Regions from separate parts of the Exiguobacterium sp. s183 genome, predicted to be linked through region 2. Evidence: predicted binding sites of a transcription regulator. Region 2 holds the regulator's gene; each other region holds the start of a gene.
What was found. Region 2 encodes LexA, which represses DNA repair genes until DNA is damaged. Its sites were predicted from a motif close to CGAACATATGTTCG; they were not measured.

Region 1 (10,026 bases), on a different contig from region 2:
GATGCCGTCCTGGGAAGCGTAAGCGGGCGTCGTCCGCTCTTCCTTGATGCCAAACGTCTTCTCGACGTAACGACCATATACCAAATACCCGACCAAAAGTAGTGCGAGTGCGACAAAGAATGTAATCATCTGTCAGTCCCCTTTTCCGTCCATATGTAGCTGATCCCCGTCAGCTCTTCGGTTTACATGTGTCATGTAACCGATTACATGATTGATTATACAAGAAAAATCTATGGGATGTAAGGGTTTTCATTCACATTTTTGCCACAAAAAATGAGCCCCCATTCAGGAAGCTCATTTCCAATTAACGAAGCGCTGGTTCACCGACGTGGCCGGCACCGACGACTTTCATTTCTGACTTCGTCTGACCGTCTTTTTCACTGACGACTTCGACTGTTTGGCGAAGCTTGAGCGGTTTGACAGACAGTACATATTCCCCTTTCTCATTTGCGACCGTCTCAGCCAATAGACGATTGCCGTCGCGAAGCGTCACGTCAGCTCCAGGAGCCGTCATACCCGTCACGCGTTTTGAACCTGGTTTGATTGTATCTACCGTGAGGGTCAATACGAACTCTGGTGCTGTCGGCTCGAGACCGAGCGTATACGTCCGGAAGAGACGCCCCGCTGCGTCCGCACGAGTCGCGTCTGTCGCTTCGATGCCTTCGTAAAGGTTCAAGTATTGCTTGCCGGCATCTGCTGTCTCAAATGTCACAGAACGTTTTGCGTCCGTGACAATCTTCCAGTTGTTGTCGGCTTTATAGTCCAAGTTGCTGCCACTCGACACGATATAGTCCGAGATGACGTTACGTGTCTCATACGCTGAGCGATAGACGATGTTCTTCCCGCCACCGAGACCCGGGAACGAAGACGAGCCGGCACGGTAGTTGTTCGTCGCGACCAAGAACTCTTGGTCCATCGTGATCGGTTGACCGTTATACTCGACGTTCTTCACACGATTGGCGTTCTCGTTGACGAGCTTCCCGCCGACATCGAACTTCGCCGGACCTGTGACATCGATCTCATACGTCAAACCGTCGAGGACGTCGAAGTTATAGCTACGGAACTGGAGGTTGAGGAGATTTTCCCCATCTGTCTCGATTTGGTCATATGCCCCCGCTGACATCTCGAGCCAGTCCATGACGTCTTTCCCTGTCACTTTGACGACTTCAAGCGTGTTCGGATAGACATATAGGTCCGCCACGTTCTTCAAGGCGATTTGACCTTTCGGGATGTTCGTGTAATAGCTTGCGTCCGTCAACTCACGCCCACCCGCTTTGAACGGTGCCCCTGCCGACAAGAGTGGCAGGCCTTTGTAAGGTGAAAGCTCAGGGTTCGTCTCGAGTTCTTTCTCGACGTACCATTTCTGTGCGTTCGTCACGAACTGGACCGACGCATCGTCACGGACGAGCGCGAAGTAGCTTTGAATATCGTCTTGAATTTGACCGACCGGCTGGTTGATGTAGTCAATCGTCGCCAGGTGGTCGTCTTCGATCAACGCCTGGATTGTCGGGTCGACCGCCGTATCAGCCGTCACCGTGTCGAGCGCAGCTGATGCGTCAAGAATCTGCCATTTGCCGTCGACGAGTTCGAGTTCGAAATCGATGACACCGAGGTCTTTCCCTTGGTTGTTCGCCATGACGACCGGTTTGCCGTTGATCGTCCCTTTTGCCATATCGACGTTCGGGAACGAAGCGAACATGCCTTTCGCATCCGGGAAGCGACCGTGCTGGTGCCCCGTCATGACCATGTCGAGCCCATCAATCTTCGTGAGCGCATATCCGACGTTCTCTTCGCTGTCGAGCTGTTCGTCCGCGAGTGCCGCACTTTCGCCGATGCCTGAGTGCGCGAGCGCGACGACGACGTCTGCTCCTTGGTCTTTCAACTTTTGAACCGATTCACGCGCCGATGGGATGATGTCCTCTGCCGTCACGCGGCCTTGTAGGTTCCCTGAATCCCATGACATGATTTTCGGCGGCACGACACCGAACACACCGACTTTGATTGTATGTATTTCCCCGTCTGTGTCCGTGACCGTCCGTTCGATGATTTGGACCTCTTGTCCATCCACGTTGAACTTCGAGACGATCGGGTTGCCTTCTAAGTCTTTAACGTTCGAGTTGACGAAGCGGAGCTTCCCTTTCGACCCTTCCATCGCGTTGTACAAGAATTCGAGCCCGAAGTTGAATTCGTGGTTCCCGAGTGTGACAGCGTCATAGTTGAGTGCTGCCATCGCCTTATACATCGGATGTTCGAACGCTTCATTTTTCCCAGCTTGAAGCTCACGAACATAGTCGCCAAACGGTGTCCCTTGAATCGTATCGCCGTTATCGAACAAGAACGTGTTCGATTCCCCAGCGGCTGTACGATGTTCATTGATGAGTGTCGCGACTTTCGTCAACCCGATCGTGTTGTCGACCTTGTCTTGGAAGTAGTCATAGTTCGTGATGTTCGTATGTAAGTCTGTCGTCTCTAAGAAACGGAGCTTGACGATATCCTCGTCGACTTCTGCCAAAACGTTTGGTGCCTGTAGCGGTAAAACGGTTGGTAACACGAGCGCGGTCGCGATCGACCATTTTAATGCACTTTTCATGTGATTGTCCCCTTTGTCTGGTTGATAAGTGTCTAACCATACTCAATATAACACCAGCCTCGTTGACCTTCTATTAAAATTTTGTATAAAAAAGACCCAATTTCCTTTACAGAAATTAGGTCTTTCGTCTTATGAGCGTTTAATCCGTACGGTGAACGGGCCGTCCCCTTCCACGTTCTCGAACGTGACGGAAATCGGGTAGGCATGTTTGCTGTGAACCGGGTTCTCGAGACGGATTGTCGTGAGACCGACAACTTCTTCTCCACTCATGAGTTCGAGTGGGAGTTGTTCCACATTTAAATCGTGGGCATAGCCGTTTCGGAGAAGGAGTGTCGTCGTGACGTGCGTCTCATCTTGTTCGACGGCGACGAGCATCATGTTGAACTCGTCTTCTCCGACCGGTGGAGTCGCAACGTTCGTGCGCATCACTTGTTGCCACGCCCCTGGCGAGAACTGTTCCATCGCCTCGCGTGAGATGGCTTGGATCGCGTCGATCGGGTTCATTTGGAAGACGAGACGAAGTGGTGATGACGTTTCAATCTCGCCAAACAATTCATCTTGAAGGAAATCGAGGTAGACGGGCTTACTCGTCCACGGCTCGAAGTTCGGGAGCGCCGAACGTTCCAATACTTTTCGACCGAGCGGCATGTTGTTCGCGTCGAGCAACAAGACCGGAAGTTCGTTGATTTCAAACGAACTCGGGAGCGTGTTGCGGAACAACGCGACAATCGACAAGTCCTGACCGAGCGACTCGGCGCTCAACAGTTCGATTGAGAGCTGGTTGTCGAGGAGTGCCGGGAGTCGTTTCGCATGATAACGGAAGACGTACTCATCTTCTTTCGGGATTCCCATCTCATCATCGAAGACGAGCGTCAACTGACGCCCTTCTTCCGTTTTGCCTGTCTCGATTTGTTTTCGCTTACGAAATCCTAACATTACACTTCCTCCTCTGCCGTCTCGACGAAGTACAGGTCGAGCTGGCATAGTTCTACCGTCACGTCACGGGCGATGTTGACATACGTCTGTTCGAAGATGTCCAACCCTTCTTTGCTGAAGAGACGACTTGGATCTTCTTGGGCATAGCTCCGTAGACCGATTCCTTCTTTCAATCCACTCATCATCGTCAAGTGGTCCGTCCATTTCGTATCAAGGGCACGAAGGAGCGACTCTTTCGTGAATAAGACGACGTCTTCTCGCGTAAGGCGCGCTTCTGTTTTTTGGATGATTTCTTTCATCCAATCCTTCAACGCTTCTTTCAACTCGTACGTATCCGCGATGTCGTTCGACCAAGTCGGCTCTTGCATCGTCAAATAGCGCAAGTCTTCTTTCAATTCGGCGACTGGCCATTCTTCCGGAACGAGTTCGTCCGAGACGTGCATATCGATACTGTTTTCGAGGGCGAGACGCATCATGCTGAGCACGTTTTTCGTGATGGCATCCGCATCGGCATTGACGGCCTGGTCGCGAATCGTATAGATGATGTTCCGTTGTTCGTTCAAGACGTCATCGAGCTTGAACAAGTAGTCACGAATCGATACGCCGATTCCTTCAATCGTCGTCTGGGCGTATTCCACCACATCGATCGCTTCTTTTGACGAGATCTCACCGGTCGCGTTCGGTTTCAGTTTCTTCTCGACGCGCTCTAGTTTTTGCGCGGCATATCGTTTCACAATTTCATCTTCGAGCGAGACGAAGAACTCAGTCTCCCCTGGGTCACCTTGGCGCCCGGAGCGTCCACGAAGCTGGTTGTCGACACGTTGCGACTCATGACGTTCCGTCCCGACGACGAATAGTCCACCTGCTGCTTTCGACTTCGCATCGAGCATGATGTCCGTTCCGCGTCCGGCCATGTTCGTCGCAATCGTCACTTTCCCGAACTGCCCAGCATCGGCGATGATGTCGGCTTCTTGTGCGACCGTCTTCGCATTCAACACGTCATGTTTAATCCGTTTCTTTTTCAAATGTTTACTGATTGCCTCGGATTGCGCGATCGATGTCGTCCCAATCAAGACCGGACGTCCCATCGCATGCAATTCGTCGACTTTTTCCGTCACGGCCGCATACTTCTGTTCGATCGTCATGAAGATACGGTCCGGATGGTCGATTCGTTTCCGTTCACGGTTCGTCGGCACTTGCACGACGTCCATGTTGTACGTCTTCAAGAACTCTTGGCGTGACGTCTGTGCCGTCCCCGTCATCCCGCCGACGAGCGGATACATGCGGAAGTAGTGCTGGATCGTGATCTCCGCCGTCGTCTTGTTCTCCTCGGTGATCGTGACGCCTTCTTTCGCTTCAAGCGCCTGATGCAATCCTTCCGAGAGACTACGTCCTTCCATGATACGTCCCGTGAACAAGTCGATCAGCTCGATCTTGTCGTCACGAACGATATAGTCGACATCGAGCTCGAACAACACGTTCGCACGAAGCGCCTGGACGAGATAGTGGTAGAGCACCTGATGCGACGCACTGAACAAGTTGTCGATGGCGAACAACTCTTCAATCTTGGTGATTCCGGCTTCGGTGAACGAGGCCGCCTTCGATTCCAAATCGACTTCATAGTCCGTCTCTTCAAAGTTCGAGATGACTTGTTGTGCGAGCTGTTTCAAGCGGATGTGCGAGCGGTCCTTTTGTGCGATGATGAGCGGCGTCTTCGCCTCATCAATCAAGATGCTGTCCACTTCGTCGACGAGGGCGAAATGGAACGGGCGCTGGACGCGCTCTTCTGGCTTCCCGACAAGGTGGTCACGCAAATAGTCGAACCCGAACTCGGTTCCGACCCCGTACGTGATATCTGCCTGATAAGCGGCGCGCTTCTCGTCTGGTTCGATGTCCGGCACGTTCAAGCCGACCGTCAAACCGAGGAAGTCATGGATTTTACCGATTTGTTCGGCGTCACGTCTCGCCAAATAATCGTTCACGGTGATGACGTGGACGCCTTTTCCTTCAAGTGCCTTAACGTAACTCGGCAAAGCGGCGACGAGCGTCTTCCCTTCCCCTGTCGGCATCTCCGAGATGTTTCCTTCGAGAAGGGCGAATCCACCGATGAGCTGGACGTCGTAATGACGCATGCCGAGCACGCGGACCGATGCTTCGCGGACGAGGGCGAACCCTTCTTCGGCGATGTCATCGACTTTCTTTCCATCTAAGAGACGTGCTTTGAGCGTCTCCGTATATGTACGCATCTCGTCATCCGAGAGTGCTTGCATCGTTGTCTCTAAGTCGTTGATTCGCGCGACCCGTCGTTCGTACGCTTTCAAACGCCGGCTTTGATCATTCGTTAATTGTTTTACAAATTGGATCACACTAATAGCCTCCATCTTTCTGTCAATTCATCTGTTACATACTCGTCTATTATAACGAAAATCGAGTGAATTCGGAGATTTTTTTACGAAAACTTCCTAAAAGTTGGTTTTTGTCATGTTAAAAACCTATAAATTTTGGTTAATTTTCAAAAAGTCTTTGTAAAAATATTTTCAATTCACTATTTGAGACGGCGTGAGACCGTGTTACGATGAGAAAAACAGAACATTTGTTCGTAAAAAAAGGAGTGGTGACGATGCGCAGACGAATCTTTTGTATCGACAGCGTCTCGTTCTATGCCAGTTGCGAGTGTGCCGCGCGCAACAAAAATCCTTACCGCACGAAGCTCGTCGTCCTCTCGAATCTACAGGATAGCGGGGCACTCGTCCTGGCGGCGACCCCGAAGATGAAGCAACTCGGCATCAAGACCGGATCGCGTCGCTTCCACATCGACCGCCTCCCGTGGCACGAACGACGGGACGTTTTGTATGCCGAGGCACGGATGAGTCATTACTTGAACGTCTCCATCCAAATCATCCACATCCTCCATCAGTTCGCCCCGCCCGAAGCGATTCGCGTCTACTCGATTGACGAGACGCTCGTCGACATGACGGGAACGGAGCGGTTGTTCGGTAGTGACGAGCACGTCGCCCACCTCATGCGTGCGACGATTTTTCGCTATACGGGCATCCCTGTGACCATCGGCATCGGACCGAACAACGTCCTCGCCAAGCTCGTCCTCGACTTGCATGCGAAAAAGAAAGGTGTCGCCACATGTTTCCTCCATGACGTCGAGCGACTGATTCACCCTGCCCCGATTGAGAAGATGTGGGGCGTCGGGGCGAAGATGGCGGTCCACTTGCAGCGACTCGGCATTTTCACGATTGGTGATTTGGCCCGCTATCCGCTCGAGTCTCTTCATGAAAAATTCGGCGTGATCGGTGCCGAACTCTGGCATCACGCCTGGGGCATCGATGAGTCGCCGACCATCTTGCCGGCGAGTTCCTTGTTCGGGGCGAAACGGACGCGACCGAAGTCGATTGGACACGGAATCACCCTCATGAAAGATTACACGACGTATTCCTCGATCCGGCTCGTCCTACAAGCGATTGCGGTCGAAGTCGGGATGCGGACCCGGCAAGCAGGACTCGTCGGGGGAACGATTCATCTCGGGGTACGTTATACGCGGACGAGTGACCGAGGTGGGTTCAGCAAACAAAAGAAACTCCCCCGCTTCACAGCGGACGAGCAAGAATTTTTACCGATCTTATTGCAACTATTTTTAGATGGCTGGGAAGAGACGGAAGCCGTCCGTTACGTCTCGGTCGCACTCGGCAAACTCGAGCCACGGAGCGACCACGTCCAATTGTCGTTCTTCGAAGACGAATGGGCGAAGGCGAAGCGGCTCGACTTCCTCGATTTGATTGACGGTTTGAACGTCCGGTTCGGTCGCGGCACGATCCGACCGGCGTCAAGCTTACTGAAAGACAGTCCGCTTCGGACGCGCCAACGCTTAATTGGCGGACATAAACAAGGAGGCGATTCCTCATGAGTAAGACCCGCTATCGTGACCGGGGTGAGTTGAAATGGATCCCATTTCTCATGCCCGAGCACGTCGCCCTACTGAAACGTTACTATGCCCAAATCCAAAAGATCGAGCTGCCCGACTTGGACGAACAGCTTCTCTATCTCTGGCAGACCGAGCTCGAACGCGCCATTCGTGAAGGCGACCAGGTCGAGGTGACCTTGTTCGTGGACGGCTTGACAAAAAGCATGCGCGGCTACGTCCACGCCATCTATTATGCCGAGCGCGAAGTCGAACTGTTCGACGGTGAAATACGGCGCGTCCCATTCGGAGAGATCTTGTCCGTTCGTTAAGACGCCTCGATTGCCTCTTGTGTTGTCTCGAACGTCTCGATCCCGTCGAGTAGTCCATAGTGAGCAAGCGTCGCACGGACCGATGGCGACAGATGCGCGAAGATGACGTGACGGTCGGCCGCTTTCAGTTCGATGACGACACGACGCAACTCCTCGACCGCGGTCACATCGATGACCGGGCAGCGGTGGAAGTTGAAGATGAACACGCTCGGTTCCCGATGAATGTGATGGAGGACGTGCTCGAACAGCTCGACCGCACCGAAAAAGAGGGGGCCTTCTACACTGAAGACGATTTGTCCGTCCCGCGTGACGTACCGTTCTGTCCGTTCACGCACGTCGATCGTATCCGCCATCCGCTTCGCGAAGAGCGCGAGCGCACAGATGACCCCGACCTCGACGGCGACGACCAAATCGACGAATACCGTCAACAGTAGCGTGACGAGAAGGACGAGCGACTCGGATGAACGATGACGTAGCATCGCCATCACATGATGACGCTCGGACATGTTCCAGGCGACACGCATCAAAATCGGAGCGAGTGCGGCGAGCGGCACGTAACTCGCGAATGGTGCGAGGACGAGCACCGCAACGAGTACCGTGATGCCGTGAATGACGCCGGCACGTCGGCTGACCGCTCCCGCCTGAATGTTTGTCGCCGTCCGAGCGATGGCACCTGTCGAAGGGATTCCACCGAAGAATGGTGTGATCACGTTCGCGAGCCCTTGCCCGAACAGTTCCTTGTCTGGCTTCATCTTCGTCCCCGCCATCCCATCGGCGACCGTTCCCGAAAGAAGTGACTCGAGCGCACCGAGGAAGGCGATGGCGAACGCAGACGGAAGGAGCGTGGTAATCAAGTCGACGTCAATCGCGAGCCAGTTGAATTCTGGCAGTCCGCTCGGGATACCGCCGTAGGCACTCCCGATGGTCGCGATCTCACCCGGGATGAGGAGACTGACGAACGTCGGGACGAGCATCGCCATGAGTAAGAGCGGTAAACGAAACGGCAGCTTCGGCACGAGCCAAAGCGTCAAAAAGCCGATCCCGGCAATGACAATCGGCCACATCGATGCTTCGGGAAGCGCCTGACCGAGACGAAGCAGATTCTCATGAAAATGTGGCGCCTTTTTAAACGTGACCCCGAACAACTCATCGAGCTGGTCGACGAAGATGACGACGGCAATCCCTGCCGTGAAGCCAATCGTGACAGCACGGGGCATGAAGCGGATGAGCCGTCCGACCCGAAGTACACTCATGAGGAGCAGTAAGATCCCCGCAAGAACGGTCGTGACGAGCAATCCCTCATATCCGTATGCGAGAACGACACCCGAGACAATCGGGATGAACGCTCCCGTCGGCCCGGCAATTTGGAACGTCGAACCCCCGAACAAGCTGACGAGGATTCCAGCGAAAATGGACGTGTAGAGCCCGTACACCGGCGGGACCCCTGAGGCGATGGCAAATGCCATGGCGAGCGGGATGGCGACGACACCGACCGTGACCCCGGCCGAGATGTCTTTTTGCCACATCTCACGTGTGGAGAGTGAGTCTTGCATCATACATTCCTTCTTTCCAATCAGTTCAAAAGCGAGTTCAGTGTACGCCTGGAAAGAGGGCTTGTAAACGGGTTGAGAAAAACGTTAACAGAATGTACAAAGAACAGCATCCCTCTTTGAATGTTTCTGTATTTTGCATATGTACATTTTGAAGATTGGAGACATTTTAGGACTTTTTAAAAGCATTTGAGCAGTTTGGTTTATTTTTACTTTTTAATGATTTTTATGGTTATCATTATTTTCTTTTATGCTATTCTTTTTCTGTACCACAATATACTTGAAATGGGGAATGATGATGAAGCGTAAGTCGATGATCTCAATGGGGTTAGCTGTAGGATTGTTAGCACTCGGGGGAGCTGCTCAGGCAGGTACAACATATTCAAACTATGACACCACAGTCGCATCGTTTAACGGGAGTGGATACACAGGGTATCAGACAAAATCTTCTTCAAATGCTTCGGGAACACTTTCATCAAAAACAGTTGGCGGGTCTTATACTGTCGATGCAAGAATGACTGCCTCTTCTGGTACAGGTTCTTGGGTTCGCTCTGTATCGGATAATGAGACTCGTTCATTATCAAATTCAATCTCTTCAGGGAGATCAACGCGTGTTCAATTCAGTAACGATTTGACCACACCAGTGAGTGTTCAAGTCACAGGTCAATGGAAGAGTAACTAACGCTAATAAAGCGCGGTTTCGTTCTA
Region 2 (10,026 bases):
GAAGATAAAATCTCGGACATTTTAACAAAAGTCCACGTCGTCTTGCCGGTGACGGCTTTTGAACATTACCACCCTTCCAAAGAAGCGATGTATCGTCTTGAAGAAAACTTCTTGGATGACGGTTCTGTCGAGTTGGTAGGTTATATGAGAGAAGACACGCGTCTATATGCGACGCTAAAACAATTTGAGGTGTAAGTATGTGGCAAGAAAAGATTGAACATTATGATGCACTCGCGCCGTATGTGAAAAAGGCCGAGGCACGAGTGAAACCATTTTTTGAGAAGATTGAAGAGACGGCTGAGTTCAACCAGTATCGTGTTCTCGAATCGTTTAAAAAGCACAAAGTATCGGATTTTCATTTTAATCCGACGACGGGGTATGGATATGATGATCTCGGTCGTGACACGCTCGAGTCGATTTATGCAGACGTGTTCGGAGCAGAGCTCGCATTATGCCGACCGCAAATCATCTCGGGTACACATGCAATCGGGATTGCCTTGTTCGGTGTCCTCCTACCAGGTGACGAATTGCTGTATATCACAGGGAAGCCATATGACACGCTCGAGGAAATCGTCGGCATTCGTGGAGACGGTCGCGGCTCATTAAAAGAACTGGGTGTCCATTACGACACTGTTGAATTAAAAGAGGAACACGAAATCGACATCGACCGCGTCATCGAACGGATTCGTCCAGAGACGAAACTCATCGGGATTCAGCGCTCGAAAGGATATGCGAATCGTCGCAGCATTCCAGTCGAGGAAATCAAGTTTGCCATCGAACGTATCAAAGCGGCGCATCCGCATGTGTATGTGTTCGTGGACAATTGCTACGGTGAATTTGTCGAGACGATCGAACCGACTCACGTCGGTGCAGACTTGATGGCGGGTTCTCTTATCAAAAACCCAGGGGGCGGATTGGCGAAGACGGGAGGTTATATCGCAGGGACGAAAGAACTGATTGAACGTTGTTCGTTCCGGATGACGACTCCAGGTATCGGGAGTGAAGCTGGACCGTCGCTCTATTCGCTTCAAGAAATGTATCAGGGCTTTTATATGGCTCCTCATACTGTCGCACAGGCATTGAAAGGGGCACACTTGACGGCAAGCCTTTTATCGTTGATTGGGTTTGAGACTGACCCACACTATTCGACTCCGAGAACGGACTTGATTCAATCGGTGACGTTCCGCGACCGTGAAAAGATGATCGCGTTTTGTCAAAGCATCCAAATGGCATCACCGGTAAACGCTCATGCGTTACCCGTTCCGGCCTATATGCCTGGATATGAAGATGATGTCATCATGGCAGCAGGGACGTTCATTCAAGGTTCATCGATCGAGTTGTCAGCGGATGGACCGCTTCGAGCGCCATACACAGCGTATGTTCAAGGTGGTCTGACGTATGCTCATGTGAAAGTCGCGCTTATGTTGGCGTTGAGCCAATTACACGATAAAGGACTGGTCGAATTTAACGACCAAAATCAACAAGCACATTTGTAACCGTTCTGTCATGTTAACTTTCTTAACATCTATTGACAGGATTGTTGTCATGTATTATTCTCACATTGTGAGACAGAAAAGGAGGGGTAAGGATGGCTGATCAATTTCGTCGCTCCAACCCGTTGTTTCCGATTGGAATCGTCCAAGATCTGACGCAACTGACTGGTAGACAGATTCGGTATTATGAAGAACAGGGTCTGATTTCGCCTAGTCGGACGGAATCGAAACGACGGCTTTATTCCTTTAATGATGTCGAACGTCTACTCGCAATCAAGGATTACATTGACCAAGGCTTTAATTTGGCGGCAATTCGCCACATGTTAGAGCAAGAAGGTGAAAAAGAAGCGGAAACGTCTGCTCCGGCCGCACCAGTCAATGAAGCACCAAAGGTTTCGGAAAAAGAGTTACATCATTTGTTGAAAACACAGCTTCAAGAAGCCGGTCGTTTCAATAAGACGTCGCTCATTCAAGGCGAGCTTTCACGTTTTTATCGATAACGCCGCACACATCAACCATTACACAATGTGAGAGGGGACATTTTACCATGGCCAGAAAAACGTTCACAAAAGAAGACATTAAACGCATCGCACAAGAGGAAGACGTACGCTTTATTCGTCTTCAATTCACGGATATCCTCGGAACAATCAAAAACGTCGAGGTGCCGATCAGCCAATTGGACAAAGCACTTGATAACAAGATGATGTTTGACGGATCGTCAATCGAAGGATTCGTCCGCATCGAGGAATCAGACATGTACTTATATCCAGACCTCAACACATGGGTTGTCTTCCCGTGGACAGATGGCAGCGGAAAAGTCGCTCGCTTAATTTGTGATATTTATAACCCAGACGGTACACCATTCAGTGGTGACCCACGTGGTACACTCAAGCGTAACCTTGAGAAAATGCAAAAACTTGGCTTCTCAGCGTTCAACGTTGGACCAGAGCCAGAGTTCTTCTTGTTCAAGAAAGACGCATCAGGTCGTCCGACACTTGAGCTCAACGACCAAGGTGGATACTTCGACTTGGCGCCAGTTGACCTCGGTGAGAACTGCCGTAAAGAAATCGTCATCGAACTTGAAAACATGGGCTTTGAAATCGAAGCATCACACCACGAAGTTGCACCAGGACAACACGAAATCGACTTCAAATACGCAGATGCTGTCACAACGGCAGATAACATTCAAACGTTCAAGCTCGTTGTTAAGACGATCGCAGCGAAGTATGGTCTTCACGCGACATTCATGCCAAAACCACTCTTTGGAGTAAACGGTTCAGGAATGCACGCGAACATGTCACTCTTCAAAGGCGACACAAACGTCTTCTACGATCCAAATGGCGACATGGAACTTTCAGACACAGCTCGCGCGTTCACAGCTGGTATCTTGGAGCACGCTCGTGCGTTCACAGCAGTATGTAACCCGACTGTGAACTCTTACAAGCGTCTCGTACCTGGTTACGAAGCACCTTGCTACGTTGCATGGAGCGCACGCAACCGTTCACCACTCGTACGCGTACCAGCAGCACGTGGTCTTTCGACTCGTATCGAAGTACGTTCGGTTGACCCAGCAGCGAACCCGTACCTCGCACTTGCTGCCCTCTTGGCTTCAGGTCTTGACGGAATCGAAAAAGATTTGAATGCACCAAAACCAATCGACAGCAACATCTACGTGATGGACAAACCAGAGCGTGTAGCAAACGGGATTGACGATCTTCCGGCAACGCTCTTCGACGCACTCGAAGTCCTTCGTGCGGACAAAGTCGTGATGGAATCACTCGGTGAGCACATCGGCGAACACTTCCTCGAATTGAAAGAAATCGAGTGGGATATGTTCCGTATGCAAGTAACAGAGTGGGAACGCGATCAGTACATGACGCTCTACTAATAGAAGAGATATGCAAAAAAAGAGCACGGAATGACTTTCAGCTGAAGATCATTCCGTGCTCTTTATTTGCAATATTAAGTGTAGGGTCGCTCAATTGATTTCGTTATTGTTATGTTTGTTTATCCTCTTTTGACTTGATTGGAACCCAAACTTCGCTATAGACGTTCTCATAACCCATTTCAATTTTACTAAATGAAATCCCTGGTAAGTCTTGAAGTTCATATCCGGAAGATGGTAACCATTCTGCGTAGGTTTTAGCCATCGTTTCTTGAAGCGTTTGTGGGAACGGACCGCAATTCGGGAAGACAGCCCACAAGCTTTTCGGAATTGAGATTTGTTCTAGGTCATCATATACATCTTCTCTTGTCGTAGCGAACCCGATCATATGGGTCAAATATCCTTCTTCTTCTAAGTGACCATCATCGAAATTGAACGATGCATTTAGTACATGGTTCGGGTAAAGATTTCCCATTTCACGCATATGCATACGCTGTTGTTCACTTATAGACTGTGCTAATGCCACAATTTCTTGATTTATCCCTTCGAACTGAACAGGGACACGTTTTGAAACACCGACGATTTGAAATGCGTCTTTCTCTTCTATTTTGAATTCCATTGATGTTCCTCCTTTGATATCGATATAAAACGTGAAGCGAGGAAACGACTTTTGAATATGATTCTTCATGACTTCGGAAGGCAAGAATCCTGACCACTCTCGAAATGCTCTCGAGAAGCCTTCGATCGAATGGTAGCCATATCGAAATGCAACATCTGTCACGCTAGAACCATGAATCAATTCCTCATTCGCAATCGATAGACGGCGATTTCGGATGTAAGTAGTCAATGTCATTCCCGACATATACGAAAACACTCTTTTAAAATGGTGGGCAGAGAGCCCGGTGATTTTTGTGATGTCAGAATCTGAAATTTCTTCGGGCAATTGCTGTTCGATATGTTCCATTAACTCATTTAGCGCTTCTACCAACATCATCACCTCCTTCATAATTCGACTATAAGGGAATGGCATCTGAGTATCTTGATGATTTGAGTACAAGAATTATCGGATTGGAAAAATGAATGCATACTTCAATACATTATGTTATGAATACCCTAATGTGTTGCGAATTCGTCTGTAAAAAAAGACCACCTCCGCGAAAAATCGGTAGGTGGTCCTTTAAATTGTTCAGAATGCTTTCTTGAAGAATGTCGATGTATAGTCAAGCGTCGTGTGCAGGGTCGTTGCAAATACAAGTCCTAAAAAGAACGACATGCCGTGTACGTCCACCCACGACCGGATTTCTGTTTCATATGCTGTGAAAGGCAAAAGCAGAATGAGTGGGAAGCCGATGTACGCAATCCGAATCAGATCACTCAAAACAGGTAAATGCGAAAAGAGCGAACGGTGCGGCATGAGCTTCACATATGGGAGCCACATGAATTTAAGTGGACCCCATCTGTAATAGGCATCTGATTTTAAGTCAAGGTCCGGGGAGAGCCAGAGTGTACCAATAATCGCACCGATGATCAATGCGAACGGGATATCGATGTCAATAAAAGGCGTGGCAACCGCAAGTGCGCCGGTTGCCACGAGATTCGTTCGGGTATGGGTCTTGCCACTAGCCATTAATGAATCGTCCGGTATACACCGATGACCTTCCCTAAAATCGAGACGTTGTCAAAATACATTGCTTCCAACTCATCGTTTTCCGGTTGAAGACGGACTTTTGAAGCTTCTTTATAAATCCGTTTCACAGTCGCCTCGCCCTCATCGGTCATAGCGACGACAATCTCTCCATTGTCGGCGGTGCTTTGCTGACGAACGAGCACGCGGTCCCCGTCCAAAATTCCGGCGTTGATCATCGAATCTCCGGAAACGGACAACATATATACATTATCTGAACCGACGATATGTGCCGGGAGCGGGAAGTGTTCTTCCACGTTCTCGATGGCGGTAATCGGTGTCCCGGCGGTAACTTTCCCGATGACCGGTACGTACATGACGGACTCTTGCTCTTCCATTGCCGGCATATCTTCAGTCAAAATTTCAATCGCGCGAGGTTTCGTCTTGTCTCGACGGATCAACCCGCGTTTTTCCAAACGATCTAAGTGACCGTGTACGGTCGAACTAGAAGCAAGGCCGACGGCTTCTCCAATTTCACGAACAGAAGGCGGATATCCCTTTGCCCGAACTTCGTCTTTGATGAAATCAAGAATCTGTTGTTGTCGCGCTGACATTTTTTTCATTATGTTCACCTCGATGTAATCGAATAACCTGCAAACGCATCCTATTCTTTATGTGTCTAGTGTAACACAAGAACACATGAGCGTACAAACATTCGTTCGTTTTTTTTGTGTTGACCGAACACGGGTTCTTGTTTTATGATGAGAACAGATAAACGAACAAACGTTCTAACGAACATATATTCTTATACAGGAGGCAATGCAATCATGAAAGATACACTTAACGGAATCATTTTAGTCGGGATGCTCTTGGTCGGGATGTTCGCTTTTTATTTGGCAGGGGAGATGCGAGGGGAACCGGCAGTAGTCGAACCAGTCGTCACTATGGAGGAACGTACGATTGAAGAAGAAGTCGCTTATGTCCAAGCGGAATCACTCGAAGCACAAATTATGGCAGAGCGAGAAGAGCATCATGAACGAAAAACAAAATGGTATGCCGCTGAGTGAATGTTGATCATTGCGAACCGTTCTTGAACTGTGTATCGTAAGGAATGAATGCGATGAAAGGGAGTGATGCGATGCGAGTCGTCATCTATTGTCGGGTATCGACGAACAAGTCAACCCAAGAGACATCACTCAGTCGGCAAGTCGATGAATTGCAGCGTCTGGCTTCGCAACTAGGGGCAGAAGTCATAGAGATCATCACGGAGCAAGAGAGTGGATATGAAGTGAATCGACAGGGGCTCCTTGATTTACTTGACCATGTGTCGATGTCTGATTTGGATGCCGTACTTGTCACGGACGATAGTCGCTTGGGACGAGGAAATGCCAAGATTGCCATCTTGCATACATTGATGAAGCATGACGTTCGGTTGCTGACGATGCAATCGACGTCGGACTATGTCGTTTCCGATGCCGAAAAAATGGTTTTAGAGATTGTAAGTGTTGTGGAAGAGTACCAACGTAAAATTCACAACGCTAAAATTTCTCGCGGGATGCGCCGCGCCGTCGCCAACGGATTCAACCCACAGCGCAATATTCAAAACAATGATCAAGGTGGGCGACATCGAATCGAAGTGCCGATTGAGGAGATTATCCAACTGCGCGAGCGCGGGTTGACGTTTGCTGAGATTGCGGCAACCCTCCGTGGATTCGGTTATGAAGTGTCGAAAGCGACCGTCAATCGACGGTATCTCGAGCACCAGTCAGTAGCTGAAACTTGATTCTTCCTCTCTGATTTTGTAAAGTATAAGAACAAATTCACTAGAGAGGGGGCGAGTCAGATGTTAGCACCAGGACAATTGGAGCGAATCAATTTCCTCGCCAACAAAGCGAAGACAGAAGGACTGTCTCAAGAAGAAATGAACGAACAACAAGACTTGCGTCAAGAATATTTGAAGGCGTTCCGTCAATCGTTCAAATCACAAATGATGGGGATGAAAGTCGTCGATCCAGATGGAAATGACGTCACCCCAGAGAAATTGAAAGAAGATCAAAAACGCTATCGTGGCGAGTGATGCTGAATGCACATCCTATTTCGTATAGGATGTGCATTTTTGTTATACACGAACGGTCATCAGACGAACGGATTGCGGTTTTTTTAAGGCAATTGAAGGAAACGATTTCACTAAATGTGTTATACTAATTAATTAGTTGTGACACACGAATGAGTGTGATAAAATATGACGGGTAGAAAACCTTCTTAACACAGAGAGGATGAAATTAGTGGAAACAACTACTAAAGAATTATTAGCGATTAACTCGATCCGGACGCTCTCAATTGATGCGGTCCAAAAAGCGAACTCTGGTCACCCAGGGATGCCAATGGGTGCTGCACCTATGGCGTTTACACTTTGGACAGACAAAATGCGTCACAACCCGAAAAACCCAAACTGGTTCAACCGTGACCGTTTTGTACTTTCGGCAGGTCATGGATCGATGCTCTTGTATTCGCTCCTTCACTTGTCTGGGTATGATTTGTCGATGGACGACCTTAAATCATTCCGTCAAATGGACTCGAAGACTCCTGGTCACCCAGAGTACCGTCATACGGCTGGTGTCGATGCGACGACGGGCCCGCTTGGACAAGGGATTGCAATGGCTGTCGGGATGGCCATGGCAGAGAAGCACTTAGAAGCGACTTACAACCGCGACGAGTTCAACGTCGTTGACCACTATACGTTCGGGATTTGCGGAGACGGAGACTTAATGGAAGGTGTATCGGCAGAAGCAGCATCACTCGCTGGTCACTTGAAGCTCGGTAAACTCGTCGTTCTTTACGATTCAAACGATATCTCACTCGATGGCGATCTTCACAAATCGTTCTCTGAAAGCGTAGAAGATCGTTTCAACGCGTATGGATGGCAAGTCATTCGTGTCGAAGACGGAACAGATATCGATTCAATCGCAAAAGCAATCGATGCGGCGAAAGCTGAGACGTCAAAACCGACATTGATCGAAGTGAAAACGGTCATCGGATTCGGTTCACCGAACAAATCAGGTAAATCGGCGTCGCACGGCGCTCCACTTGGAGATGCTGAAATCGAATTGACGAAACAGTTCTATAAATGGGAAGGCGAGTCATTCTACGTACCAAACGAAGTATACGACTTGTTCAACGAGAAAGTTGTCGAGCCTGGTGCGAAATATGAGTCAAACTGGAACGAACTCGTAGAAGCATATAAAGCGGCGCACCCGGAACTCGGTGCACAGTTCGAGCGTGCGATGAACAACGAACTTCCTGAAGGTTGGGACAGCGAGTTGCCAACATTCGAAATTGGTTCGAAAAAAGCAACACGTCAAACGAGCGGTGAAGTCTTAAACGCAATCGCAAAAGCAGTACCGACTCTCTTCGGTGGATCTGCTGACCTTGCAGGTTCAAACAACTCGATGATTAAAGGTGCAGTGGACTTCGATGAAGATCCAGCTGGACGTAACATCTGGTTTGGTGTACGTGAGTTCGCAATGGCAGCAGCTGTAAACGGAATGGCTCTTCACGGTGGCGTCCTTCCATACGGTGCGACATTCTTCGTCTTCTCGGATTACCTTCGCCCGGCAGTTCGTCTTGCTGCACTCATGGGACTTCCGTCAACGTTCATCTTGACACACGACTCAATTGCAGTTGGTGAAGATGGCCCGACACACGAGCCAGTTGAACATTTGATGAGTTTCCGCGCGATGCCGAACCTCTCTGTTCTTCGTCCGGCAGACGGGAAAGAAACAATCGCTGCTTGGAAACAAGCGGTAACATCGAAAACGACACCTTCACTCCTCGTCTTGACACGTCAAGCGTTGCCAGAGCTCGAAGGCACATCGGTTGAAACGGCAGCAAAAGGAGCATACGTCGTTGCAGGTGAATCGAAAGATGCAGACGTCCTCTTGCTCGGTACGGGTTCTGAAGTACACGTCCTCGTTGAAGCGCGTGAGCAGCTTGCGTCTGAAGGCGTGAATGCGGCAGTCGTATCGATGCCATCATGGGAACTCTTTGAAGCACAATCTGCTGAGTATAAAGAGTCTGTTCTTCCATCTTCAATCACGAAACGTGTCTCACTTGAAGCGGGTGCGACACTTGGATGGTACAAATATGTAGGATTCGGTGGAAAAGTACTCGGAATCGACAAGTTCGGGGCATCTGCACCTGGGGATCTCCTCATGAAAGAATACGGCATGTCAGTCGACAACGTCGTCAATGCAGTAAAATCGCTTTAATCGAATTCGAAATTCTCGTGACGACCATTTGTTTGGTCGTCACTTTTTTTCTGGACGACTAGCGAAGTTGGTCAATTTAGTGTATAGTAAAAAACGATGTTTCATATGGTAGAGGAGGTAAAGCCTTGAGTACATTATTCTGGATTCTTCTTGTCGTGGCAGCACTCATCGGGGGTATCGCGATCGGATTCTTTATCGCGCGTAAATACATGATGAACTACCTTGAACAGAACCCGCCAATCAATGAAGATATGATTCGTACGTTGATGATGCAAATGGGTCAAAAGCCATCACAGAAGAAAGTCAACCAAGTGATGCGCGCCATGAACGTGCAGATGAAAAACGAAAAGAAATCATAATCAATCATGAAAGCACTTCGGATACCGAAGTGCTTTTTTATTTCCTCTTTTTGTTAGACAATCGAACAAACTTTCGCTACGATTAATGAATAATCTTCATATAAAGACAAAGGGGGCGTTTCATATTCGTGTATTTAAACAATTATCTTGGTTTTTACGTCTCGAGTGGAGGACGTATGCACTCGGCATCGTCTTACTCATATTTGTGGCAGGGCTAGAATTGATTCCACCGCGAATCATCGGCCGAATCGTCGACGAAATCAATCGTGATTCACTTTCGTCAAATACGCTTTGGATGTTACTAGGGGGTCTCGCAGCAGTTGGAATCGGAAATTATGTTGCCCGCTTCTTTTGGCGCTATTTCATTTTTGGTGCATCGATTCGACTAGGAAGAATG
Region 3 (10,026 bases), 100 kb from region 2:
CAGCGAAGTATTGGAAGACAATTTTGAACCGGCGACATTGAACCATGTGGCGTTGATGGAATCGGCCTCCGATTTCATCGTCATCATCACGGATGCAGATGGCAACGAATTGACCCATTCCGATCTGATTGAACCTGAAATGAGGGAAGTGTTGGAACACACCGATTTTGATGAGGTTCTGCAGGGAGGGAAGGTCGTCGAAGAGCGATGGGACAAAAAAGAGTTTATTGCGACGGACAGCCCAATCACCATTGAAGGAGAACATAGAGGCCACGTGTTCATGTTTGCGGAAACCAATCATATCAAAGGGATGGTCAGTCATTTGCGAAACCAATTCCTGATTGTTGGCCTGATTGCTGTCGGGTTGACCGTCATCACAATTTTTCTGCTATCCCGATTGATTACGTTGCCGTTGATTCGGATGAAAGAAGCGACGGAACAGTTAAGCGAAGGGAACCACGAGGTCAGCCTGAATATTGGCCGAAACGATGAGTTGGGAGAGCTGGCGAACGCCATCACTGCTCTATCCAGTGACTTGGAACATTTAAAAAATGAGCGGAATGAATTTTTGGCGAGTATTTCGCACGAGTTGCGGACGCCGTTGACCTATATCAAAGGATATGCCGATATCGCGAGCCGGCCGGATGCATCCGAGGAAGAGAAAAAGGAATACATTGGCATCATCCGGGAAGAGACGGCCCATTTGACGGAATTGATCCGGCAGCTGTTTGAGCTGGCTCAGATGGATCATAACCAGTTCACCATTCAAAAAGAGGAATTTTCACTGAAGATGCTTTTTGCATCCGTCGTTGCCTTGGTTCGGCCAGCTTTTGACGAGAAACAGATTTCATTGGCTGTCCATTGTGAACATGAGATTGTCGCCTTCATTGATCCCGAACGTTTTCAGCAGGTATTGCTGAATGTCTTGGACAACACCCGCAAGCATTCTCCTGAAGGAACACAAGTGGTATTACAGGGAGTCCAAGATAAAGGTACCATCACCATAAGCATCCGTGATGAAGGAGAGGGCATACCGGAAAAAAATCTTCCTTTTGTCTTTGAACGATTGTATCGGGTCGATAAATCCAGATCCAGACAGTACGGAGGAAGCGGTCTTGGCCTGGCGATTGCAAAAGAAATCGTCGAATCGCACGGTGGTCTCATGACGCTTCAAAGTGAGTACGGACAAGGGACAACCGTCCTGATAGAATTGAAAAGGGGGGATTCGCTTGCAGAAAGTGCTGTTGATTGATGATGAACAACGAATGCTGGATTTAGTGGCTTTATATTTGAAGCCGCATCAGTACCTCTGTAAAAAAGCACTGGGAGCTCATGAAGCCCTCGACTATTTGGAATCGGAACCTTTCGATCTCGTCTTACTGGATATCATGATGCCGGAAATGGATGGCTGGGAACTGTGCCGCGAAATCCGGAAATTTTCGGATGTGCCAATCATTATGCTGACGGCGCGGGAACAACAGGAGGATATTGTTAAGGGATTGAATATCGGGGCGGATGATTACATCACAAAGCCGTTTAATGAAGATGAGTTGCTGGCCCGGATGGGGGCGCTGCTTCGCAGGAGAACTCCGAAAAATACCATTGAAGTGGACGGTTTGGTGTGGGACGAAGACCGGTTTGAACTTACGTACGGCAAACATATCATCAAATTGACGCCAAAAGAATTTCTGATGGTGGGCCATCTGATGAAGAATGCCGACAAAGTGTTTACGAGGGAGCAGCTGATCCAGTTAATTTGGGGATTCGACTCAGAGACGGAAGGGCGGACCATCGATTCGCATGTGCGAAATGTTCGGGAAAAAATCCGCCAGTCCGGTTTTCCGGTCGATGATCATTTTCTCACGGTTTGGGGAATCGGCTACAAATGGATCCATGAAGCAGAATGATGCTTGATAAAAGAAAAGGTCCGTCGGAAAATATTTCCGACGGGCCTTTTTGAGTAAGGTTATGCGGCGTTACGGCAAGCTTCTGCACATCTACGGCAAGCTTCCGCACAGCGTCTGCAATGTTCATGATGATCGGCGTGCTTCTCACATTCCTCTGCGCAAGCTTCGCAAATGGTTGCGCAAGCGGCTGCCAGTTCGGAAACGAACGGTGAATTGTGAGTAATGGCATGTTCCAAAAATGCACAAATGTCCGCGCATTCCCGGTCTAATCGAATGCACTGTGCTAGCATCTTCACATCGTCTTCCTGCAGACAAGCGTCAAAACAATGGTTACATTCCGCTGCACAATCATGTAATGCCCGAATCAATTCCTGATGTTGTTCATGAGCCAAGTTAAAACCTCCATTTCTTATTTTTGCTTCATTTACTGGATTTCCCTCTCCTTTCCAAACTAAACAGAAATACCGAAACTCCATAGAAACTGCACATTTTATAGACAAGTAATCAAATATTAAAATCAATGGTGCGGTTTTTTTGGGGGGGGTCATTGTGAACTTCTAAATTAGAGTCATGGAAACAGCGATAAAGTAAAATGATACTAAACACTTGATATACCCTATCGGGGTATGTTAAGTTTAAGGAAATATTACTTTAGGAGGAATAATAATGATTGAAACATTAAAAGTACAAGGTATGTCCTGCGGCCACTGTGCAAACTCGGTTGAAACGGGCGTCGGTGAACTCGAAGGGATTTCATCTGTGACAGTTGATCTTAAAAAAGGCGAAGTGGCAGTAGACTATGATACTGCCAAGACATCATTAAACGAAATTCAGAAAGCGATTGAAGAACAAGGGTATGACGTCGTATAAGGGTGCTTTCACAGCACACTTTACTTTTAAATGAAATATACCCCCGCGTGGTATATTCGGCAAGAACTTTGTGAATGTTAAGAATGTAAATAGGGTTAAATAGGATAAGAACCACTAGTTTGGAGGAGGCGCACTGAATGGCTAAAAATGATAAAGACCATCACCACCATCAAGACGAACAGGTAGATCACAGTAAAATGGATCATTCCAAACATGTTGGGCATTCGTACCATGAAGACCAAGTGAAAGAAGGCATTCAAGACGACAGCAATCCTGCCAAAATTCATGATGATCATGCCCATCACAATCATGGTGGCCACGATCATAGTGACCATGGACATCACCATCATGGTGGCCACGATCATAGTGACCATGGACATCACCATCATGGTGGCCACGATCATAGTGACCATGGACATCACCATCATGGGAATTTCAAAGAAATTTTCCTGAAGTCGCTGCCCTTGGGCATTGTCATTCTATTATTGTCGCCGATGATGGACGTTCGGCTTCCTTTCCAATTTACTTTTCCATACTCGGATATTGTGGTCGCTGTATTAGCAACTATCTTATTGGTTTATGGCGGAAAACCCTTCTATCAAGGTGCAATCGCTGAATTTAAGGAAAAAGCACCGGGTATGATGGCCCTTATTTCATTAGGGATATCCGTTTCCTATTTGTATAGCATTTACGCCGTGCTGGCACGCTACGTAACCGGCGATCACATCATGGATTTCTTCTTTGAATTCGCGTCCTTGCTGTTGATCATGCTCCTTGGACACTGGATCGAAATGAAGGCTATCGGAGAAGCAGGAGACGCGCAAAAATCGCTCGCCGAATTGGTGCCGAAAGATGCACATGTGGTATTGGAAGATGATTCGATCGAGACGCGTCCCGTAAATGAGCTGAAAGTCGGAGACCTTGTACGGGTTCAGGCCGGAGAAAACGTCCCTGCCGATGGCATCATCAAAAGAGGCACCTCGCGGATCAATGAAGCTTTGCTGACGGGGGAATCTAAACCCATTGAAAAAGGAGCCGGAGACAAAGTGATCGGCGGTTCCACGAACGGTGCAGGCATCATATATCTTGAAGTACAGGAAACCGGCGACCAATCGTTCATTTCCCAAGTACAAACCCTGATAAGCCAGGCGCAGGATCAACCTTCAAGAGCTGAAAATCTGGCTCAAAAAGTAGCCGGCTGGCTGTTTTATATCGCCATTGTGGTGGCTTTCCTCGCTTTTGTCGTTTGGCTGTACATTGCTGACATTCAAACCGCTGTTCTTTTTACGGTTACGACATTAGTCATTGCATGTCCACACGCTCTCGGCCTTGCCATTCCGCTGGTTATTGCACGAAGCACCAGTTTAGGTGCAAGCCGCGGGCTGTTGGTGAAAGACCGCGAAGCATTGGAGCTGGCAACTAAGGCTGATGTAATGATACTGGATAAAACGGGTACATTGACTACTGGCGAATTTAAAGTTTTGAACATGGAAACACTGGATGGTCAACATACCGAAGCCGAAATCGCGGCGTTAATGGCAGGGATTGAAGGCGGGTCCAGCCACCCAATCGCCCAGTCAATCGTCCAATACGCTGAGAAACAAGGGATTCAGCCTGTCCACTTTGATTCGATTGATGTTGTGTCGGGTGCGGGTATAGAAGGAAACGCCAATGGCCGCAAATACGAATTGATCAGCCAAAAGGCACTTGGAAGAGATGTAGCGGTGGATGTTCCCAAAGGGGCAACATTAAGTATACTAGTTGAGGACGGGAATCCGATCGGTACGGTCGCATTAGGCGATGAATTGAAAGAAACGAGCAGAACGCTGATACAGGCATTGAAGCATTACAATATAAAACCGATTATGGCTACAGGTGACAATGAAACGGCTGCCCAAGGAGTAGCAGAGGAACTGGGCATTGAATACAGAGCCAATCAATCACCGCAAGATAAATATGGTTTAGTGGAATCACTGAAAAATAATGGACAAACGGTTATCATGGTCGGCGATGGCGTCAACGATGCACCATCCCTTGCAATAGCAGACGTTGGGATAGCAGTCGGTGCCGGAACTCAAGTCGCCATCGATTCCGCTGATGTGATTTTGACTCAGTCGGATCCAGGCGATCTTGAATCCTTTATCGAATTGGCCAATAAAACAACCAGTAAAATGAAACAGAACCTCGTGTGGGGAGCCGGTTATAACTTTATTGCCATTCCCATAGCGGCGGGTGTTCTAGCCTCCATTGGGATTACGTTGGCTCCTGCCGCAGGAGCAGTTCTGATGTCCGTGTCCACGGTTATCGTGGCTATCAATGCGATGACATTGAAACTAAGAAATAGAGCTGTTTAACACCGTGTTTAATTGTCGTACACGAAAAGTGCTGCCTCCCAAAAGTTGAATTTTCTTTAACCTTGGGGGCACAGTTTTGTATTAGGTTAAAGTCAAACGGAGGTTTGAAGACTTTGGATAATTAAATATATTTTTATAGTTAACATATGAGATATTATCGGAAGAGAGGAAGCCCAAAAGCTTCTTCTCTTTTCTACTTAAATTCAATTAACACAAAAAAGTTTTCAAAAATTGATCATTCATTCATTAATCGCCGATTGTAAAATTAAGCTAGACAATTGAAAAAGCCATTCGTGGTACACTCACAATGTATTTTCCGACCAAAGAAAAACATAGGAGTGATTACGAATGACCTACACCCATCTTACCACGGATGAACTGGTGATGATAGAATCCTACCACCGCCAAAATATACCTGTAGCGATCATTGCTAAGTTGATGAACCGTTCCAGGCAGCCAATCTACAACGTCATCAATTTCCTGAAATCAGGACATACAGCGCTCGACTTCTACACGCAATACAAGAAAAATAAGAAACGCTGCGGCCGGCGGAAAATTGTCCTGCCGAAGAAACAAGTGGCCTATGTTCAAGACAAGGTGGCGCAGGGCTGGACGCCGGATGTCATTGTCGGCCGGGCAGAAACGGCCATCGATTGTTCCGCGCGCACCATCTATCGCATGTTCAAAAATCAGGTCTTTGACGCCGCCACGCTGCCGATGAAAGGAAAACGGAAACCCAATGGACACCAGGAACGCCGGGGAAAACAGGCGTTCAAACGCCATATTTCCGAACGGGAAGCCGACAACCCGTCGTTCAAAAAAGAGTTCGGGCATATCGAAGGCGACACCATTGTGGGTGCCCACCACAAAAGTGCGGTGATCACGCTGGTCGAACGGCTGACGAAAGTCATCATCGCCCTGAAGCCTGCAGGACGCAAGGCTTGCGATATTGAAACTGCGTTGAACCAGTGGTTCCAAGGGGTCCCGAGAAATCTGTTCAAATCCATCACGTTTGATTGCGGCAAGGAATTCTCCAATTGGAAACCGTTGTGCAACCGGCACGACGTCTCGATTTACTCTGCGGATCCCGGCACGTCTTCTCAGCGCGCCTTGAATGAAAACTCCAACGGGCTCCTGCGGAAAGACGGCTTGGCAAAAGAAATGGACTTCAACCAGGTGGATCAAACATTCATTTCGTCGGTGGCCGACAAGCGGAATAACATCCCAAGAAAGTCACTGAATTACCGCACACCGTTGGAGGCATTTTTGAGTCACCTGAATGGAGTCGATCTGTCTAGCTTAAATTGACAAACGGAATGATTTAAAGATATCAGTGTACTGCAACTTTTAACTGATACATCTATAAAAGCAGCAAAGGATTTTTCGTCAGCAACCGCCAGGGCGTTAGTCTATCGATTGTTCGACGTGAATGATTGCCTCGAACGGCACATGGATGATCCCTTCCCTTTGATTGGCCAGCTCGACGGTCCGCTCCATGTAGTTCGTCCGGTGCACGAATCCTCTGAATCGTTTCATCTCCCGCTTCTCCACATATTTTACCTCTACCAAATCTCCGCTGAAGATCGCGTCGTTCAGCACATTCTCATAGACCGATAGGACCTGTTCATCGATATCTGGCATCTCAATTTTTTGAATCTCTTTATAGTATTTCGTCAGTAGCGCCTTGTGCTCGGGCATGAGGAATGGGATCCATTTCAATTCGCCCCGATCGCGATACATCGTCATAATAATTACCCCTCTCAATAAAACGAACGTTTGTTCTTATTTTATACCCGATTTGTCCCGTTTGAACAGCCTTTTTCGTGATTGGTAATCCGTGCGTCCTGTTTCCGTACTCTAGCTCGCTGGTCTTCGGTGCAAGGGACGTCAAAAAAATGACGCGCCCTCCGGCCCGTCTTCCTTCGCTTTAGGCTCAAAGCGAGGCTTTTCGCTCGTTGGCTACGGAAGCCTGTCCCTCCGTTTGCTCTACGCATTTTTTTGAGGCTCTCCCTGCGGTCGCCCTTGCACCGTCTCCCGACGCTCGCTTCGTTCCCGTCAACAGGACGCACAACGGTGTTCGTTCTGAGCTCGGCTTATCCGAAAGGGGACAAACCATCATGGAACTTACATCCATCATCGAGGTCATTCGTATCAAACAAGAGGTTCGCGAGGAAATGGTCGCCCTCGAGCACGCCATTATCCATTCGCCGGACAGCGCCCGACAAATCGGGTCATCGTTCATCGGGGATGACGACCGTGAAGTGTTCCTCGTCATCATGCTTAACACGAAGAACCGGGTCATCGGCGTCCATCGGGCGCACGTCGGGAGCGTCAACTCGAGCGTCGTCCACCCACGGGAGGTCTTCAAATGCGCCATCTTGAACAACGCCTCGTGCCTCATTGTTTGCCATCAGCACCCGAGCGGGGACCCGACCCCGAGCCGGGAGGACATCCTCGTCTCCGAACGGTTACATGAAGCAGGGGACCTCATCGGCATCCCGGTGCTCGACCATCTCATCCTCGGAGCGGCCGAGTCGTACGTCAGCATGAAACAGCGAGGTTACATGGGTTGAACGGAATGGAATGGGGCCGGGGGACCGGTCCTGGTCCGTCCGGTAAGGGCAAGGAGGAAAAACATACGTTTTTCTTTTATGAGATTTGCGACTCGCGTAGCTCTCGCCTGGATCCATAGAGCGGGATCCGGAAAAGGTCCGTTTTCGCATAACGAAAACGAGATGGTTCGTGTGTGAAGATTGGACGTTGTTTTGGTCTGTCTCGTAAGAAGATTGTTTGATGAAATGGCAGAAGTGAAAAGAGCGCTTGTTTATTGAAAATGAACATTTTTTCTAAACAAGCCCTAGGGCTTGTTTGAAACAACACCAGGGCTTACGTGAAATTAGGCGAGATGTTGCCTGCTTAGATGCGAGGTATCATGAGGTTATCAACAGGAGAGAATGATTCAGATGGACAGCTACCAACTAGATCAACAGACGATGGACGAGATGACGGAGGTATTGCTTCGACGCCTTCCTGACCGGCTCCAAGAAGATTTTGACGACTTAAAACTTGTGAGCATGGATCTTCTTTGTGATGTGAAGGAAGGAGAACGCTTGACCCACCTCACCGTCTTTTTCAATACCAATATGATTCGACGGAATCGTCGTACATAAGAACAAAAATATTTGTATACATGTATACATGTAGATTTGTATACGCGTATACATGTATACATTTTTTAAAGTCGTCATTTCTGTAGTTTCATGAACAAGGACTGAACTGGCTCTGGACGGGGAATCGTTCTATAGCGAAGCGGAAGGGGGGAGACGTGATGGATGAGCTATGCGTTCGCTGGATTGGATCCGTTCGTCCGGACGGTGTTCTCGGAACTGATGGAACATCCCGAATGGATGCGTGTCGTCGACAGGGAACATTGCGTCGAGAAGGTCGTCCGGTTCGATGACGGACGGAACTCGCCTTACTTCCGGGTGCTGATCTATCTGGATGCAGAAGAGCGTCCGATCAAGAAAGTGTATCTATACGGGACATGGGTGGTGGCGGATGGAGAAGTCAGCTTCGTCGTCTCAGAGCTATCCAAGGGTGTATTCGAATATGAAGTGATGCATGTCCATTGGCTCATCAAGTATCGGTTCAAAGATTGGGGCGTGTCTGAAGACGGGGCATGGGAGAAGGAATGGTGATCCGGGCTCATGCGTGAGCGTCTAACGCCAGGAGGCGAAGTCGCTCATCGCACCGCTGCCCCCCTGACGGCCCGATAACAAGAGCTGCTGGCTCACCGCCGCATCTCTATGTTCCTGGCCCTTTCTAACGGGAGGCACGGAGCGTAAGGGCAACGTCAAAAGCAAGAGCGTGGGCGCGTCTAACGCCACGCGGAGTGGCATTCGAATCTAGGACAGGCCCAAATCGCGGACGCAATTCTCGACAGGATCGTACACGACTCCTATAAAATCCTGGTCGATGGCGAAACCTCAATGAGGGAACACCACGGGCTAGGGATAAGCTAAGATCTTGGCCATCGATGAGTCGATGGCCTTTTTCTTCATATTGACTCGCTCAGTCGTCCGCACTAGTGGCTCTCTGTATCCGCAATACTCAGCAGGACAAAAAACGCATCCTTCGAGTTTTTGAGGATGCGTTTGAGCAATGTGACTCTATTTGACTCGCGTTTATATTCCTACATATAAGCATACAACTGATGGTAGTTTCCAAGGTGGAGCGACGGAATGGACGTATCAGACATTGGAGCGGAAAGGATATATCATAAAATTGGTATTTTTCGAGCATATATCACAAGGTTGATGTTGTCGCGCGATTCAATAAAAACGAGTTTTTTCATCATGGATTAGCTCGTCTATATTATTAATTGTAATAATTAAAATTTATTATTTTACTAATATTTCGTTTTTGGGCATAGAATGATAGCTTCTTGCTGTCGTATGTGAATATATAAAGTATTTACCGGGCTCTTCAAAAATATAAGAAATTACATACAGTCCGTCTTGTTGATAATTGGCTTCAATTTTTTCGTGTTGGCTTTCCTCTTGGCCTTCTTTCCATATCTCGAATTCAACTTTATCCGCATCGTCTACTTTCTCGTTTCCTTGAGAAACAGTTGCTATAAGTTCAATAACTTCGTTTGCTTTTACTATTTCAGGATCTGTTTTAAATTGTACATCAATTAATTCTGGAATCACTTCAGGTCCATTATTGCTTACTGTACTTCCACAACCAGATAATACTAACAAAACAATCAACAGTGAAAAAAACCTTGCCATCTTTTTTCTCTCCTTTAAACGATTTAATATTAACATACACGAAAATGTGATGTATTGATTATTACATTAAAAGTGACCTGATCATGCAATCTTATTAGCTAT

Region 1: a site for LexA is predicted at 6,113-6,126, ahead of KNP62_RS13050 (Y-family DNA polymerase). Genes of this name have one in related genera too.
Region 3: a site for LexA is predicted at 6,901-6,914, ahead of KNP62_RS02535 (YolD-like family protein). Genes of this name have one in related genera too.

What each region holds. Positions count from the first base shown of each region.
Region 1 is NZ_JACSKN010000006.1:27,137-37,162, forward strand. It holds gene KNP62_RS13030 (carbon starvation CstA family protein) at 1-129, opposite strand, end outside; gene KNP62_RS13035 (bifunctional 2',3'-cyclic-nucleotide 2'-phosphodiesterase/3'-nucleotidase) at 305-2,590, opposite strand; gene KNP62_RS13040 (SLAP domain-containing protein) at 2,720-3,526, opposite strand; gene secA2 (accessory Sec system translocase SecA2) at 3,526-5,892, opposite strand; gene KNP62_RS13050 (Y-family DNA polymerase) at 6,147-7,442, shown strand; gene KNP62_RS13055 (YolD-like family protein) at 7,439-7,768, shown strand; gene KNP62_RS13060 (SulP family inorganic anion transporter) at 7,765-9,321, opposite strand; gene KNP62_RS13065 (hypothetical protein) at 9,617-10,000, shown strand.
Region 2 is NZ_JACSKN010000001.1:372,555-382,580, forward strand. It holds gene hflX (GTPase HflX) at 1-195, shown strand, start outside; gene KNP62_RS01930 (methionine gamma-lyase family protein) at 198-1,496, shown strand; gene KNP62_RS01935 (MerR family transcriptional regulator) at 1,589-1,993, shown strand; gene glnA (type I glutamate--ammonia ligase) at 2,041-3,381, shown strand; gene KNP62_RS01945 (AraC family transcriptional regulator) at 3,491-4,366, opposite strand; gene KNP62_RS01950 (metal-binding protein) at 4,565-5,005, opposite strand; gene lexA (transcriptional repressor LexA) at 5,005-5,625, opposite strand; gene KNP62_RS01960 (hypothetical protein) at 5,830-6,069, shown strand; gene KNP62_RS01965 (YneB family resolvase-like protein) at 6,141-6,785, shown strand; gene KNP62_RS01970 (DUF896 domain-containing protein) at 6,846-7,079, shown strand; gene tkt (transketolase) at 7,279-9,270, shown strand; gene KNP62_RS01980 (YneF family protein) at 9,396-9,629, shown strand; gene KNP62_RS01985 (ABC transporter transmembrane domain-containing protein) at 9,754-10,026, shown strand, end outside.
Region 3 is NZ_JACSKN010000001.1:477,016-487,041, forward strand. It holds gene KNP62_RS02505 (sensor histidine kinase) at 1-1,252, shown strand, start outside; gene KNP62_RS02510 (response regulator transcription factor) at 1,230-1,907, shown strand; gene KNP62_RS02515 (four-helix bundle copper-binding protein) at 1,967-2,299, opposite strand; gene copZ (copper chaperone CopZ) at 2,574-2,777, shown strand; gene KNP62_RS02525 (heavy metal translocating P-type ATPase) at 2,915-5,131, shown strand; gene KNP62_RS02530 (IS30 family transposase) at 5,480-6,439, shown strand; gene KNP62_RS02535 (YolD-like family protein) at 6,536-6,877, opposite strand; gene radC (RadC family protein) at 7,249-7,704, shown strand; gene KNP62_RS02545 (hypothetical protein) at 8,095-8,301, shown strand; gene KNP62_RS02550 (hypothetical protein) at 8,464-8,829, shown strand; partial or broken gene KNP62_RS02555 (ATP-binding protein) at 9,025-9,153, shown strand; gene KNP62_RS02560 (FixH family protein) at 9,532-9,924, opposite strand.